Regions from separate parts of the Leptolyngbya sp. FACHB-541 genome, predicted to be linked through region 1. Evidence: riboswitches for the same ligand, from Rfam matches in the RefSeq annotation. Region 1 holds a riboswitch; the other holds the start of a gene.

Region 1 (7,710 bases):
CAGCCAAACGGGCTGGAATGCAGGTTGTCGGAGTTGCCAACACTTACCCGTTTCACATGATGCAGCGTCAGTCAAACTGGGCAGTGGACTATCTTTCAGAATTGGAGCTAGATCGAGTGCGGCAGGTATTTGAACGGGCAAAACCTCGCCAAGCAGTCGGCTAACTTGAGCAACAGTGCTATAAAATGCAAAAGCAACTTGGGGAATTAGCTCAGCTGGTAGAGTGCTGCGATCGCACCGCAGAGGTCAGGGGTTCGAATCCCCTATTCTCCATCAAATTTTCTATGTAAAGAGATTCTGGTAACAGTTTCGCCCGTTTTAAGGTGCGACCCAGGAAAGAGTAGGGGCGCACCGCAGTGCGCCCCTACAGAAATTGATATGTCGCGAAATCTGTCTAAAGGGATTTCGGTAAGGATGGGCGATCGGAAATTAGAACTGCGGCTAATCGGGTAAAATACCCCGCTAGTTCAGTCCTAAACAGTGCTATAGCGGTTTTCAACCGTATAAAAAACATATCGTTTCTGTAGGTGCGAACAACCGTTTGCGTCTACCTATGGTTTGTTGATCTGAAAGCCGTTATCAATCAGTGGGTTCTACAAGACTTCCATTCATCCGGCTTCAATATGGGAGAAATCAAACAGAATTTGGTGAGTTTAAAAAGGTTCACCAATAAACAAATCTAGCGAGGGATGAGAACACTGGGATTTTCAGTAATCTGAAAGGTAATTTGAAAAGCAACTTTAAAGCCGTGTTTTAGAAAAGTGAACGTAAACAGTGAGTGGCTGAGCCAACAAACGAGGGCACTAGGTGAGCGAGTAAGTACTCTATTACAACACGCTCACTCCAATTCATTACAACATCCAGAACTGTTGTCCGAAGCATTGGAAGAACTGGGTACTTCCTTGGAAGAACTCCGAATGTCTCAGGAGGTATTGAACCAGCAGAATCAGGAATTGTTAGAAGCTCATGCAGCATTAGAAGTAGAACGACAGCGCTACCAGGAGCTATTTGAATTTGCTCCTGATGGTTATTTAATCACTGACTCCGAAGGTAATATTCAGGAAGCTAATCATGCGGCTAGTTTGTTGCTCAAGGTGCCGCAGAAGTATTTGATCGGGAAACCTCTAACCGTGTTTGTGCCTCAGCCTGAGCATGGAGCTTTTTGGAACGAACTGAACCGATTGCAGCAGGTTGAACGACTTTCGGAGTGGATCATTCGATTACAGCCTCGCGGTGCCCATCCTTTTGATGCGGCGCTAACGGTTACTACAATGTTTGACTCCAAAGGTAATTCTGTGGGGTTGCGCTGGCTACTGCGAGACATCAGCGAACGCAAGCAACTCGAAGCAGCGCAGTTGCAGAATGCACTGGCTGAAATGACCAATCAGGCACTAGAAGCAGAAATTGTTCGGCGGAGACAACTAGAGCAGGAACTGCGCCAACAAGCAGAATCTCTGAATCAGGCAAGTACTCTTAAGGACGAATTTTTGGCAATCGTCTCCCACGAACTGCGATCGCCCCTCAACGCTATGTTGGGCTGGACGCAGATGCTTCGCAACAAGCAGTTAAATGAGTCAATGGTTGCTCGTGGATTAGAGACAATTGAGCGAAATGCTAGAGCACAGGTAAAACTAGTCGAAGACTTGCTGGACATCTCTCGGATCATTCGGGGCAAGCTTTTCCTTAATATTCGGCCTATCAATCTGGTGTCAGTGATTCAAGCAGCGATCAAGTCTGCACAGCCTGCTTTCACGGCTAAAAATATTCAGATTCGGACAGTATTAGATGAATCAGCCACTTTCGTATTGGGAGATGGCGATCGCCTCCAGCAGATCGTTTGGAATTTGCTTGCTAACAGCACCAAGTTCACGCCTCAACACGGACTAATTGAAGTTCGACTAGAGCGCATTGCCACTAACGCTGTGATTACTGTAAGCGATACTGGGGAAGGCATTCGTTCAAATTTTCTGCCTTACGTTTTTGATCGCTTTCGTCAGGCAGAACAGGCCACCACTCGGTGTCACGGCGGATTAGGTTTAGGACTGGCGATCGTGCGTCAATTGGTAGAAATACACGGAGGAACGGTTGAAGCAGACAGCCCAGGCGAAGGGCAAGGAGCCACTTTCACAGTCACTTTGCCTTTGCTGGTAAACAAAGAGGAAGTCAGAGGATGGGAAGAAATTTACCCTTCCAACCTCTCACCCTTTCATCCCCTCCTGGGTTTGCAAGTTTTAGTAGTTGATGATGAAGCAGACAACCGTGAATGGATAGCTGTTGTGCTGAAGGATGCTGGCGCAAACGTCAAGACAGTCACCTCAGCCAATGAAGCTTTGCAAGTGATTCAACAGTCGCAGCCCGATATTTTAATCAGCGACGTGAGAATGCCAGAACAGGATGGCTATGCGCTAATTCGTCAGGTACGGGAAATCGAATCAGAGCGCCCAAACTTGATCCCAACTACCGCAAAGCACGCTCACCTTCCGGCGATCGCCTTAACTGCTTATGACAGAGAAGATGATGATCGCAAGCAATTGCTAGATGCAGGCTTCCAGCTTCAGCTACCTAAGCCAGTTGAGCCCACTGCACTGGTGGCAGCAGTAGTCAGTCAGATTAAGTGCGTTTGAGCCCGGGATGCTTTGCGTTACTGAACCACCACGTCTTCTGACTCTTGCAGCTTCTTCCCGATGCGAGGTTCTGTGCCTGCCATCAATCGCTGAATGTTGCTGCGGTGCCGCCAAATGACATAAAGCCCACCTGCGATCGCCAACAGCTGATAGGGCAAAGGCTGATTCAGTGCCACGATGAGAACACAGCCTGCGATCGCCGCCACAATCGATCCCAAGGACACAATTCTAAACAGCGCCAACACGACCCCAAAGGCTGCCAGTGCGCCCAACCCGACCATCCACGACATCGCCAACAAAACACCTAGCCCTGCTGCAACTGATTTGCCGCCGCTAAAGCCAATCCAGATTGATTTGCTGTGTCCAAAGATGGCAAGCAATCCAGCGATTGTTACCGCCCAGGGCACCCAGATTTCTAGATCAATCGATGCGGGAGTCGTAGCAACCACCGCTGGCAATGTATAGAGCCAACGCGTGAAGGCGATCGCCCCCACTCCCTTCAACACATCAATCAGCAGCACTGCCAGCGCTGGCAGTTTACCTAGCGTTCGCAAAACATTTGTCGCACCCGTCGAGCCAGACCCATGCTGCCGAATGTCAATTCCTTTCAATCGCCCAATCCAGTAGCCCGTGGGAATAGCGCCCAGCAAGTAAGCCACGACCACTACGATACCGCCCCACATTGCCCACGTCGCCATTAGGACAAGCCTCACTCAAAGCAAAAGCAAAATCAAACAGTGTTGCACCATCAGTTTACCGTGCTGTCACAGGCTTTTGTTTCGGTCTGTCAAAAGATGCATTGACGAGCCTAAAGGGCAGTGTTACCTTATTTGGAAATCGAATAAGTAAGTCAGCCTAATCTGGGCTTATGTTTGTTTGCGATCAGTCACAAGCAAAGTTCAGAACGGAGGAACCAAATTTTGGGGCTTATCATTGCTTGATGTAGGGTTTTCGGGTTTAGGGATGATCATTTTTCCCTTGATCTTCATCCTCCATCTTCAATGAGGGACACCTCTCAGTCCTCGCCCGTCAGCTAACTCCGTCGGCATTGAGAGGAGACTGAAGAATCAGCATTTTTACTACTGCTAGATACTTCAGTGTCCTCATGTGTATGCAAGGGACGCTTTTTTGTGCGCTCGAATCGGAGTGGCACAGCGTTTCTTAGTCTGCGATCGCCTCTCGCACTCTCAGGAGGATTCCATGCTGCTGCAATTCAACATTCAGGTCATTCTTGTCGCTGCTCAAGCAACGTGGCGGCGATCGCTTCGCCCAGCACTAGTGCGAGACTCTGTGCTGCTACCAATATTGGGGTTTGCAGGACTCATTCTGCTGTGGTGGATTATTGCAATCTTCCGAAGCGAACTCATGCCTACTCCCTGGCAAGCCCTGGTTGCAAACCTTGATTACATCCTGCATCCTTTCTACCGACGTGGACCAGGGAACTTAGGAATTGGCTGGTTGCTAGCAGCAAGCCTGCGCCGGGTCCTGATTGGGTTTGGGCTGGGTGCCCTGGTTGCCATCCCCGTTGGCTTCCTGATTGGTATGTCAAGGCAAGCCATGCTAGCGCTAAACCCGATTATTCAAATCCTCAAGCCCGTTTCCCCACTGGCTTGGCTGCCGATCGCCCTTGCTATCTTTAATCTGGCAAACCCTTCCGCCATTTTTGTTATTTTCATTACGTCACTCTGGCCCACCATCATTAACACAGCTTTGGGCGTATCTAGCGTTTCTAAAGACTACATTAACGTCGCACGAGTGCTAGAAATGCCTCGCTGGAGACAAGTCATTAAAATTATTCTGCCAGCCAGCTTGCCCTACATTTTCACCGGGCTGCGGATCAGTTTAGGGATTGCCTGGTTAGTCATCGTCGCAGTCGAGATGTTGACAGGTGGCATCGGCATTGGCTTCTTCGTTTGGGATTCCTGGAATCGACTCAACCTAAGTTCTGTATTTCTGGCAGTAGTTGTAATTGGGGTTACAGGACTGGTTTTAGATTACTTCGTCAGCAGAATCCAAGTTTGGGTAACGCATCGTCCTATCTCCCAAACCTAATCCTTTGGCTACAAATCAATCTGTGGAACGAGCTTCTTGACCGTTTTGACCAAGCAGAAAAACTGCTCTACAGGCAACCAGAAATTCTGAACTTTAGCTACTTTTTGCGTCACCCCATACCCAGCAAGAGGGCCGAGCATGACTACTCTTTTTGATAACCCCTGGAGTCGGCGGAGATTTCTCAAACGATTTGGCGCGACCGCAACCGGATTGGCACTAGCTTCCTGCGCCACAGGTAGCACCAGTTCAAACATCCTCACTCCCGCGGCCCAAGCGATCGATCAGGTTGTTGATCCCGGTACGTTAGAAAAGCCAAATCTGACTATTGGCTATGTCCCGGTCAATGACTGTGCGCCATTTGCGATCGCCCACGAAAAAGGCTTCTTCCACAAATATGGGCTAAACGTCAAGATGAACCGGGAAGCAAGCTGGGCCACCTCCCGCGATGGCATCATCTTTGGTCGCCTCGATGCCGCACCTGTCGTCTCTGGTGCAGTCACCAACGCCCGCAGTGGAGCCGAAGGCGCACGTCACGCGCCGCTGTGTGCCGCCATGACGATTCACCGTCACGGCAACGCCATGACCATGAACAAGGCGATGTGGGAGAGTGGCTTGCGTCCCTGGCAAGAATACAACGGTGACCTGGAAACTTTTGGTCAGGACTTTCGCCGACATTTTGGTAGCCTGCCTCCAGAACGGCGAGTTTGGGCAGTCGTCCTTAGTTCTGCCATTTATGAATACTTCATTCGCTATCTGTCAGCAGCAGCAGGGATAAATCCGCTAGATGAGTTTCGTATCATCATTACGCCGCCGCCCCAAATGGTTTCCAACATTCGCATCGGTGCAATGGAAGGCTACATGGTGGCAGAACCCTGGAACACCCGCGCTATCAGCGGCAACGAAGGCGTTGGTTTCACCTTTGCCCAGGGGCGAGAAATTTGGCAGGGGCACCCAGACCGTGTGTTGGGAGTAATGGAGTCCTTCATCGAAGAAAACCCCAAAACCTATCGCTCATTGGTCAAGGCCATGATTGAAGCCTGTCAATATTGCAGCAATCCTGACAACCGCCAAGAGGTTGCTCAAATCATCACAGGTATCTCCTACACGGCTGCCAAACCCAAAACCTGCCAGGCACCCCCAGCCATTACTGAAGACAACATTGGCTCTTTGCCTGACTGTGTTACCAAATTCACGGGAGCTGCCATCCTGGGGAACTACAACTACGGCGGGTTTGATGAAAAAGAGCGGCTAGTCGAAGCGCCTGACGAGACAACTATCTTCTTCGATATGCCTTCGACCGTTTCTACGGTACCCAATGATCACTCTACGTTTCTCTGGCAGTCGCAAAGCATTTGGCTTATGACCCAGGCTACCCGATGGGGACAAATTTCAGAATTTCCTAGAAATGCGGAAGAACTGGCTAGACAAGCTTGGAGAACTGACTTATATCGTGAGATTGCCGCAGAAATGGGCATTGAGTGTCCGGCTGATGATTACAAAGTTGAACCGCCAGAGGCATTCATTGACAACATCGGGTTTGACCCCAGTGATCCGGTTGGCTATTTGAATCGTTTTGATATCCGAGCCGATCGCCCCACTCGCATCTTCATGTCTTGAGAATTGCGGCTCTAAACCATTCCTGATCTAGATTTCTCGCTCTACTGCAACTAGGAGTCCCACATGATTAAACCCACTGCGAACTTTGCCAACACATCTCAAACTGCAAACTCACCCAAAGAGTTTTTGGTAATCGAAAATGTGACAAAGGCTTACCCTAAGCCAAACGGTGGTGAAACGGTGGTTCTCGACGACATCAACCTGAATATTGGTGAGAACGAATACATCTCCATCATCGGTCACTCCGGCTGCGGCAAATCGACTCTGCTCAAGATTGTTAGTGGACTAGAAAAGGCGACATCAGGCTCCATCTGGCTAGACGGACGCGAAGTTCGCAAGCCCGGAGCAGAAAGGATGATGGTGTTTCAGCACTATTCCCTACTGCCCTGGTTAACGGTGCGCGAAAATATTCGATTAGCCGTTGATGAAGTGCTAGATCACCTAACTCCCGCAGACAAAAAGCGAGTGGTGAATGAACACATCGCTATGGTGAACCTGAATGCAGCGGCTGAGAAGTACCCTGATGAGCTATCCGGCGGGATGAAACAGCGGGTGGGTATTGCTAGAGCATTGGCCATTCGCCCCAAAATGCTGCTGATGGATGAACCTTTTGGAGCGTTAGATGCTTTAACGCGCGGCAGGTTGCAGCGGCAAGTATTAGACATTTGGGAGAATCAGCGACAGGCAGTCATGATGGTGACTCACGATGTGGATGAGGCGCTGTATATGAGCGATCGCATTGTCATGATGACCAACGGTCCGCACGCCAAGATAGGTGAAATTCTAGATGTCCCCTTTGAGCATCCCCGCGTCCTGAAAGAACTGCGAGAGATGCCCATCTATTACGACCTGCGAAACCATGCGTTGAATTTCCTCGATCAGCACTTCAGTCAAGATGATTAGTCGGTTGGGGTTGGCGATCGATTATTAACTACTTCCCAGTTAAAGATTAGGTACTAAAAGATTCAGGGATCACCCCCACTTAGCAGGGCTGCATCCCTGAATCTTTTAGTGGAAGAGTAACTATATAGTTACGGTTAGTGCTCCTCAATCACTGAGCAGTAACGTGATGCATAGCTTCAGTGCCAGTATTTTCAAATTCCGTCTGGGAAAGCTTTTAGGGGTCTGAAACTAGTTCACACCCAACCCGTCTATAGAGTAGTGGTATAGGCTAAAGCACCAGGCACAAACATTGCACCCTAGTCACAATCTCTTTACTGAATGTGATGTAGGTTGGGTGAAACAACGTGAAACCCAACACTCACCTAGATTCTGTTGGGTTACGCATTCGCTTCACCCAGCCTACGATACATACATAGTTTTAGGAGCTTTGTCGGTCAACCAGAAGTAGGACATCACAACGGTTTTCCCAGTTGGCTGCAACTCTTAACCGTTTGTAGGATAACCCGCAAAGTTA
Region 2 (7,710 bases), on a different contig from region 1:
GTTGTGACCCGAATGCATAACTATTGTTTAGACAGAAAGTTTCTGCCTAAGATCCTTCAAGGAGGTGGATAGGCAGAATGACACCTCAAACTAGGTGCTTAGCCCGAATCTCTCTGTATAAGACGTCGATTAAGCTAAATAGCCTGAATTTTTCCATATATCCTCATACCTTTAAACAAATTTCACGACACAACAATTCTCTGTAAGGGCGCATTGCGATGCGCCCCTACCTACACCTGCAATATCTTCAAATCAGATTGGGTCAGATGTGATTTGTGCTGAACAACCTCAGTACGTAACTGACCTTGTTGACCAATAGAGGCGATCGCACTCATCCGCAGCGCAACAATATTCATCAACTTTGTGCGATCGCCCCTCCCCTCTCTTCTCTTACTCTCCTTTTCTTCGATCGCGAGTTAAGATACTCATCACTTCACCAGAACTGGGAGCAGGTAATAAGGGACTCCATGCACTCACTTCAGCAAAGCCTCGATGATATAAGTCGTGAATTGTTTCGATTACACCATCACGAGAGCCGATAATGAGAACTCGTAAGCGATCGCGCTCAGGATTTTGAAGTGCAGAAACTTCTCTCTCAACGGTGGGTACGTTGGGAGATTCTAAAAAACATTGAGACATGAGTTGTGACTCCTTTAGGGTTTTTGAGGAAACCCCAAAAACCTAGCCACCCCGCACTAATTCACACGTTGCACAAACCCAGTGGGAGAAATAAAAGTGAGTTTAATTTCACTTTCATGTCCTAAAGGATAAGCAACGGCTTTTTTGACATGACAAGTCGGGGTGGCTAAGGGAGTGTTAAAATTCACCATTAGCCGCCAGACTGCTTAGACCAGTTTGGGGGTTAGTCGCTCACTGCTGCTCGTAACAGCTTTGAGCGGCGCTAGATTCTTGGGTTTAGCCGGGTTGCCGTAAGTAAAAAAGACAACCTTAACGTGAGAGCATATCTGAGCGGACGGTATTTAGTCAAGTTGATAAGTTATAAAGTTTTTGAGGGAGTGAAGTGGGCGATCGCCTTCCTCACCAGTATTTTTTCTAGAAAAGGTAAACAAAAACAGGTTTGCGAGTTTTAAATCAAGTTTTTGAGTTTTAGACCTGGTTTACGAATTTTGAATTAGGTTTTTGAGTTTTACAGCCATTCTCCAATAGGTAAGCCATAGCGTAGGGGCAGTTCGCGAACTGCCCTTACAGGGGTTTGTGGTTTATCCAAGTGAAAATGTCTGTAAATTAGGTTTTCAACTTCAGAATTAGGTTTTTGAGTTTTGAATCAAGTTTTTAAACTCAAAAAGCTTTAAGAGCAGTGCAAGGACAGGGCTGAAATACAATGGGTAAGTAACTCAGTTTAAGGCAGCAACCTTGGCAAGTAGCTGGTGGGAAATTCAGATTCTCTGTGATCCGGTTTTGGAAGATTTGGTGTTTTGGCGGCTGGAGGTGTTTGGCTGTCGGGGTACCTCCAGCGAGATTAAGGGGCATTCCTGCCTAATCAAGGCTTATCTGCCGCAAATGCAGGCGCAGTTGCTAGATTTGGCGGCTTTGTCGCTGCTGTTGCGACAGGATGCGCTGTGTGCCGAGTTGCCGATTCCTGCAATGCAGTGGCATTTGATTGAGGAGGAAGATTGGTCTAGCAGTTGGAAGGATCATTGGCAGCCTCAAGAGGTGGGCGATCGCCTGCTGATCAATCCTGCTTGGTTGCCCAATCCTGAGGCTAGCGATCGCAAGATTTTGCGGCTCGATCCGGGGGTTGCCTTTGGCACTGGGGCACACGCCACTACGCAGCTTTGCCTTGAGTCTTTAGAGATGCGTTTGGGTGAGCCAGGTAGTGCCGTGATTGCAGATATTGGCTGCGGCTCTGGCATTCTCTCGATTGGCGCACTGTTGCTCGGTGCAAAACAAATTTATGCGGTTGACAATGACCCCTTGGCGGTGATGTCTACCGAAAGCAACCGCGAACTAAATCAAATTGAGCCACACCGTTTAGTTGCGGTTGAGGGCAGCATTGAGCGACTGCCAGAGCTTACGTCTGAGCCATTAGACGGAATTCTCTGCAACATTTTGGCGGAAGTGATCATTGATTTAATTCCGCAAATGGAAGCGATCGTCAAACCCACCACCTGGGGAATTTTCAGCGGCATTTTGCTTGACCAGGTAAAACCCGTCGCTGACACGCTGGAGCAAAGCGGCTGGATTGTTGCAACACTCTGGCGCAGGAAGGATTGGTGCTGTTTGAATGTACGGCGTTCTTAACGCTATGGAGTGTGTGAATGCATCTGATGAGAAGTGCATTCACACTTTTTAGATTCAGACAAAACGAGTTTAGACAAAACGAGTCAACTGCACCCGATAGCGTTCCTTCTTCGTTACAGCGACTTCACCAATTTCCAATCGCCCTTTTCCCCGAATCGCGACCAGGTCGCCCGATTTAAGCTGATGGCTGGGCTGGGTAACGTCCTTCCAGTTGACCCGCACATCTCCGCCACTAATCATTTCAGCCATTTTGCTGCGTGACATGCCAAACCCGGCAGAGGCAACCGCATCTAGCCGCAAAGAAGCTTCTACGGTCGTCAGTTCTTTCTTTTTGGGTTCCCGGATTTTCAGTTCGCTCAGGTCAATCTGCCGTGTTTTGACGGGAACTGAGCGTACCTGCGTCAGACTCATTTCCAGAAATTCGACCAGTTCAGGAACGACGATCGCCTGTCCACCCCGTTCTCCCAAAACAATGATGTCGCCCACCTTGTCGCGCACCAGTCCCGTGCCTAGCAGCGCACCCAAAAAGTCGCGATGAGTCGCTGAGTCAAACAGAAAGTTTCCGGCAATGTCTAGCGCGGCGATCGCCACCTGAGACTGATCTAAAGGAATTTCAGGACGAGCGATCGCCACACGCTGACGTTCGGCTTGCGGATAGCCTCCCCAAGCCAGCAGTTGCACCTCGGTCAGCCGTGCAAACATTTGCTGCACTTCAGCTAACTCAGGCGGCGAAAGAAAATCGGTACAGACCACCTCCCAGGTTTTGATAGCCTGATCTGCCTGGTCAATGACCCGTGCAGCGCTGTCTCGATTTTCGATTCCCTGAAGCAGTTCTTCTCTAGGCAGCATAATTGAGCGATCGCCTTAAAGCTCTAATTTTAATACTGTTACAGCTACAGCGTTTTTCTAGATGAATAACACACAGGTAAGGGCGAACCGCCGTTCGCCCCTACAGCGATTTGTTCTAAGAATTGCATCTTCCAAAGAAAAAGGGGCGCACCGCAAAGCGATCGCCCCTCACGCTGGTCAAACTTGACTTGAGCAACAGACTTCGTCAGGCAGCAGCTTATAGACTACTGCTCAGTTCTCTACCTGACTCAGCCCGACAGACGCAGGAAAAACCCCGCTGCTCAAACGTTTGAACAGACACAGCAATGGTGCTGAAGCCTGTTCAGGATCATGATTAGATCGGTGCATTGTGAAAAAATGCTGACCTTTCAATCTCCCCTCAATGCCGACGAAGTTAGCTGACGGGCTAGGACTGAGAGATGTCCTTCTCAATTAACCTCAGAGATAAGCCCCAAATTTGGTTCCTCCGTTCCAGGAAGTGCGTTAAAGAAAATCGCAAGACCCGGATTAAGCTGACCTATTCAGTTTGATGACAGGATAGCCTCTAGTTAGATACTTCGTCAACCCAATGTGTTGAATATGTATTGAATAGCCCGAATATGTAATCTAAAAGACAATTGCAGATCGAGATAGATTGGCGATCGCTAATTGGCTCAAACGCCTCAGCCATAAGGCATCTACCGCAAGATAGTTAGAAGCTCACCCGAAACATGTTAATTTATCAAACGTTGTATGAGTTGCCATGGGCATTTGCCCAAAAATCTCGTACTCTAAATGAGTGGTGAATGCTTCTGTAGATTCACGCACGTTTGGTTCTATTTCAGTTCTGTTTTAGTAGTTGAGTGGGAGCCTAATCCAAACCTATTGGTAGGTTTGAAGCGGAGGAACCAATTGTTTATCGGGGCTAATCTCAATATGAGAGAGACACCTTCCAGTCTTAGCCCGTCAGCTAACTCCGTCGGCTTTGGAAGGAGAACTCAAGGATTTGACTAAGCTATCTGTAGAAGTGGTCGTTTAGGCTTACAAGGTTGTAAAACCGGGAGTATTCCTAAACTTGCTAATACAGCTAGAGTCGCTGGAGTCTCCTCAAGTAGGGTGTTTCTGTTTGGATCAAGTCTATCCAGATGGGTACAGTCCTTCTTTCCTGACCCACCTCTCATTTCTAGTTCACTTCGTGGAGAGGTCAAAGCTGTGAAAATCAAACCGATGTTAGCTCGTCTGCAAGGTACGCTAGGTCAACGCAACCTGGTCGAGCAAATGCTGCTGTTACCAGAGCCAGAAGTGTCTGCGGCAGCTAATTTTCAGTCGCAGGAGCTAGCTCAAGAGTCGATTAATCTGATGGTTGGCTATACGGGTTCTCCTTGCAGCCAAACGGCTCTAGATCTGACTTTTTGGATGGCGCACCAAACTCGTTTAGCAACTCAAAAGCAAGTAACGGTGCATGTGGTTTATGTAGTCGATGAGGTTGCAACCCTAACCAAAACAACTCGATCGAACTCTAAAGGAAATGGTGGGAGACAATTGCTGCATGCTTCCAAGACAGAGCGTTCTAGTACCGCAACGTTGACCCGTCCTGAAACTCCCTTTGAGCAGGCAGACCGGATTCTTTGGCAGGCTCGGTGCCTAGCTGAGGAATGGCGCGGATCACTAAATACTCACTTGCGGATTGGGAATTGCGCCGAGGAGTTAAAGCAGGTGGCGATCGCCGAATCTGCTGATGTCCTTGTTTTGGGTTGCCGTTCTGTTCGCCATCCTCTAATTTCGCAATGGTCCAAAGGGTTTCCCTGCGCGGTTTTAGGAATTCCGGCGATCGCCAATCTAGATTTGTAGCTACACCTCTTCCTGCATTGCAAGAAGTATGGCGAAGGAAACAGCGATAGACGAAATTGCTAAACAAGTCATAGATCTGTACGAACAGATTGATCAGCAGACCGGCGCATTTCAGGCAGCTACTCAGCTTCACTGTCCCGCGGGCTGTGGTCGCTGCTGCGAAAATCCTCATGTAGAAGCTACCCCTCTAGAGATGGTGCCGTTGGCAGTGGAGCTATTTCGGCAAGGTGAAGCAGCGAAATGGCTGGAGAAGTCGGCTGAAGTGAATGAAACGAATGCCTGCCTCTTTTACGAGCCTGATTTGGACGTACCCGGAAATGGGCGCTGTCAAGTTTATCTCTGGCGACCGTCCATTTGCAGGTTATTTGGTTATGCAACGGTGGCAGATCGAGAGGGTCAGCCTAGGTTTGCTGCCTGTATGCGCCACAAAGCAGATATTCCAGAAGTCGTGGCAACGGTTCAAGAGGCGATCGCCAATGGTTTACCTGCTCCCAGTTTTGCAATGTCCCAGCAAATTGCTCACCTGGCTCCCCATTTGAGTGGTGAGCGAATGCCGCTCAATCAAGCGCTCACCATAGCTTTAAGGTGGGTTGGGCTGCGTTTGCAGATGGAACAAGTTGAGCGATCGGATATCAATTCGGTTCAGCGAAGCAGTTAGTCCTGCTTCAATTCCACGTCCCTGCTAGGATCAAGAAGGATGAGTATGTTTCTTGATGAATAGCTATGTCATTGGACAATCTGCGCGATCTTTATCAGCAGGTCATTCTAGAGCGCTACAAAAAGCCTCGCAACCGGGGCAAAACTGATCCAGTCGATCGCTACCAGAAAGGACACAACCCTTCCTGTGGCGACACGATTGAGTTAACCCTGCAACTGAATGACGCAGAAGACCGGATTCAAGACGTAAAGTTTGAGGGAGAAGGCTGTGCGATCGCGATGGCATCGGTTGATCTAATGGCTGATGCATTGCGAGGCAAAACCACTGCCGAAGCTCTGGAAATGGTGCAAAAGTTTCAGGCAATGATGAAGGGCGAGGCAGAATTTCCTTCTGAGTTGCGAAAGCTTAACGTGATGCAGGGCGTTGCTCAGTTTCCAGTGCGAATTAAGTGTGCCAACCTGTCTTGGCATACAGTCAAGGCAGCTTTGGAACTAGCGAAGGACGTTCAGCCTGCTGGGTTTATCAGCAACGAGTAAAATTAAAATTCTGTTTTGAAGGTTGGGTGCCATTGTTCCATAATCTTCAAGATATTAAGTTGAAGTGCCATCAAGAATTACAGAAAACATGCCAACCAACGTTGACTTTTTTCAATTTGCTCAATGGGCGGGGATCGCAACCCTGGTATTTGGAGCGATCGCCCTGCTCGGCTTTTTATTCAAATGGGGTATCCGGTTTCGGCTGGTTGGTGCGACAGGTTTGCTGGTGGTGCTGACAGTGGGGCTGTTTGGGCTGGGATTATTTCCCTTTACCCGCACGGTGATTCCAGGTGCGGTGCGGTACTCCACCATTTATGACTCTGGCGCTGATCGGGTGGTGATCGTGGTGCCTCAAACCATTACAGAAACAGAACTAACTGCCACTTTGCAGCAAGCAGCCAGCAATCTGTTTTCTCCCGGTCGTCTCAGCCGAGGCGATGACAAGCTAACCATTCGGGCGCGGACAGTACTACATCCCCAGCCAGGAATTTCCCAACCGTTGTACTTAGGGCAAATTAGGCGATCGCTCTTTATTCGCGACGACGAGCAAATGGAAATCAAACTCTACCCCGAAAACTTCGCCCAGCTTCCCCCTCCCGAAGTACCTTCTGAAGTGGAGCCAGCCAGTATGTCCAGTATGTAAGGACTTCCTGATGTAAGTGGGAGTAAGGGGAGCGAGGGAACTAGGAGTGAATAACAGCAAACTCCTCTACCCCCAACCCCTAATCCCCACTGTTCTATACAGCTTTATGAAAATTGGTATAAAGTGATTCTTACTAAATTTTTGCCTTTCGCCGCTGATGGTGATGGTTGCTTTGCCTTATGACCCATTCATCCTTGTCTCAAAGTTCGGATGTTGCGAGTTCTGCTCCGCTGTTTACGCTAAATTTGGCTCCTGCTACGGTAATCCGGGGGCAGGATGCACTAGCCCAATCGGGAGAAGCGATCGCCCGTTTTGGGAAAAGACCGCTTTTAGTGGGGGGCGATCGCACCCTAGCCGCCGTACAGCCCTTTCTTCAACCTGTTCTAGAGCAGCGGCTAGCAGCAGCTCAAGCCTCTTACGGAGCAGATTGCAGCGAGGCAAGCTTAGCGGCATTGCGGCAGGCAGCAACCAACCATGAAGCAGATTTGATTATTGGTTTAGGCGGCGGCAAGGCGCTGGATGCAGCCAAGCTGCTAGCCTACCAGCTCGATCTGCCGATTGTAACGATCCCTACTTCTGCGGCGACCTGTGCTGCCTGGACTGCGCTGTCAAACGTCTACTCTGCCGAGGGTGCGTTTCTTTATGATGTCAGTCTGGCTCGCTGCCCTGATCTGCTGCTGCTGGACTATGGGCTACTCCAGACTGCTTCCAACCGCACCCTAATTGCTGGGATTGGGGATGCCCTGGCGAAATGGTACGAGGCATCGGTGAGCAGCGGACACTCTGACCAAACTTTAGTGATTGGGGCAGTGCAGCAGGCGCGTGTTTTGCGCGATATTCTATTTCAAAAATCTGTAGCCGCACTCCAAGCTCCGGGCAGTGCGGCTTGGCGAGAAGTGGTGGATGCAACGGTGCTGCTGGCTGGAGTGATT

What was found. A riboswitch is a leader RNA that binds a small molecule or an ion and turns the genes downstream of it on or off. The one in region 1 is predicted to bind cyclic di-AMP.
Region 2: linked by a shared signal. The riboswitch ahead of H6G00_RS28735 (universal stress protein) and the one ahead of ntrB (nitrate ABC transporter permease) in region 1 are both predicted to bind cyclic di-AMP.

Annotation. Positions count from the first base shown of each region.
Region 1 covers NZ_JACJPC010000112.1:22,878-30,587, forward strand. The annotation lists gene H6G00_RS24530 (HAD family phosphatase) at 1-164, shown strand, start outside; tRNA gene H6G00_RS24535 (tRNA-Ala) at 201-273, shown strand; gene H6G00_RS24540 (ATP-binding protein) at 762-2,624, shown strand; gene plsY (glycerol-3-phosphate 1-O-acyltransferase PlsY) at 2,642-3,322, opposite strand; cyclic di-AMP (ydaO/yuaA leader) riboswitch at 3,506-3,687, shown strand; gene ntrB (nitrate ABC transporter permease) at 3,825-4,676, shown strand; gene H6G00_RS36270 (hypothetical protein) at 4,685-4,816, opposite strand; gene H6G00_RS24555 (ABC transporter substrate-binding protein) at 4,815-6,293, shown strand; gene H6G00_RS24560 (ABC transporter ATP-binding protein) at 6,357-7,196, shown strand.
Region 2 covers NZ_JACJPC010000131.1:1,353-9,062, forward strand. The annotation lists gene H6G00_RS36320 (hypothetical protein) at 231-356, opposite strand; gene H6G00_RS28720 (hypothetical protein) at 391-639, opposite strand; gene prmA (50S ribosomal protein L11 methyltransferase) at 1,375-2,262, shown strand; gene H6G00_RS28730 (photosystem II S4 domain protein) at 2,332-3,111, opposite strand; gene H6G00_RS36325 (hypothetical protein) at 3,173-3,298, shown strand; cyclic di-AMP (ydaO/yuaA leader) riboswitch at 3,480-3,635, opposite strand; cyclic di-AMP (ydaO/yuaA leader) riboswitch at 3,949-4,090, shown strand; gene H6G00_RS28735 (universal stress protein) at 4,303-4,941, shown strand; gene H6G00_RS28740 (YkgJ family cysteine cluster protein) at 4,970-5,599, shown strand; gene sufU (Fe-S cluster assembly sulfur transfer protein SufU) at 5,665-6,135, shown strand; gene H6G00_RS28750 (Ycf51 family protein) at 6,224-6,778, shown strand; gene H6G00_RS28755 (iron-containing alcohol dehydrogenase family protein) at 6,958-7,710, shown strand, end outside.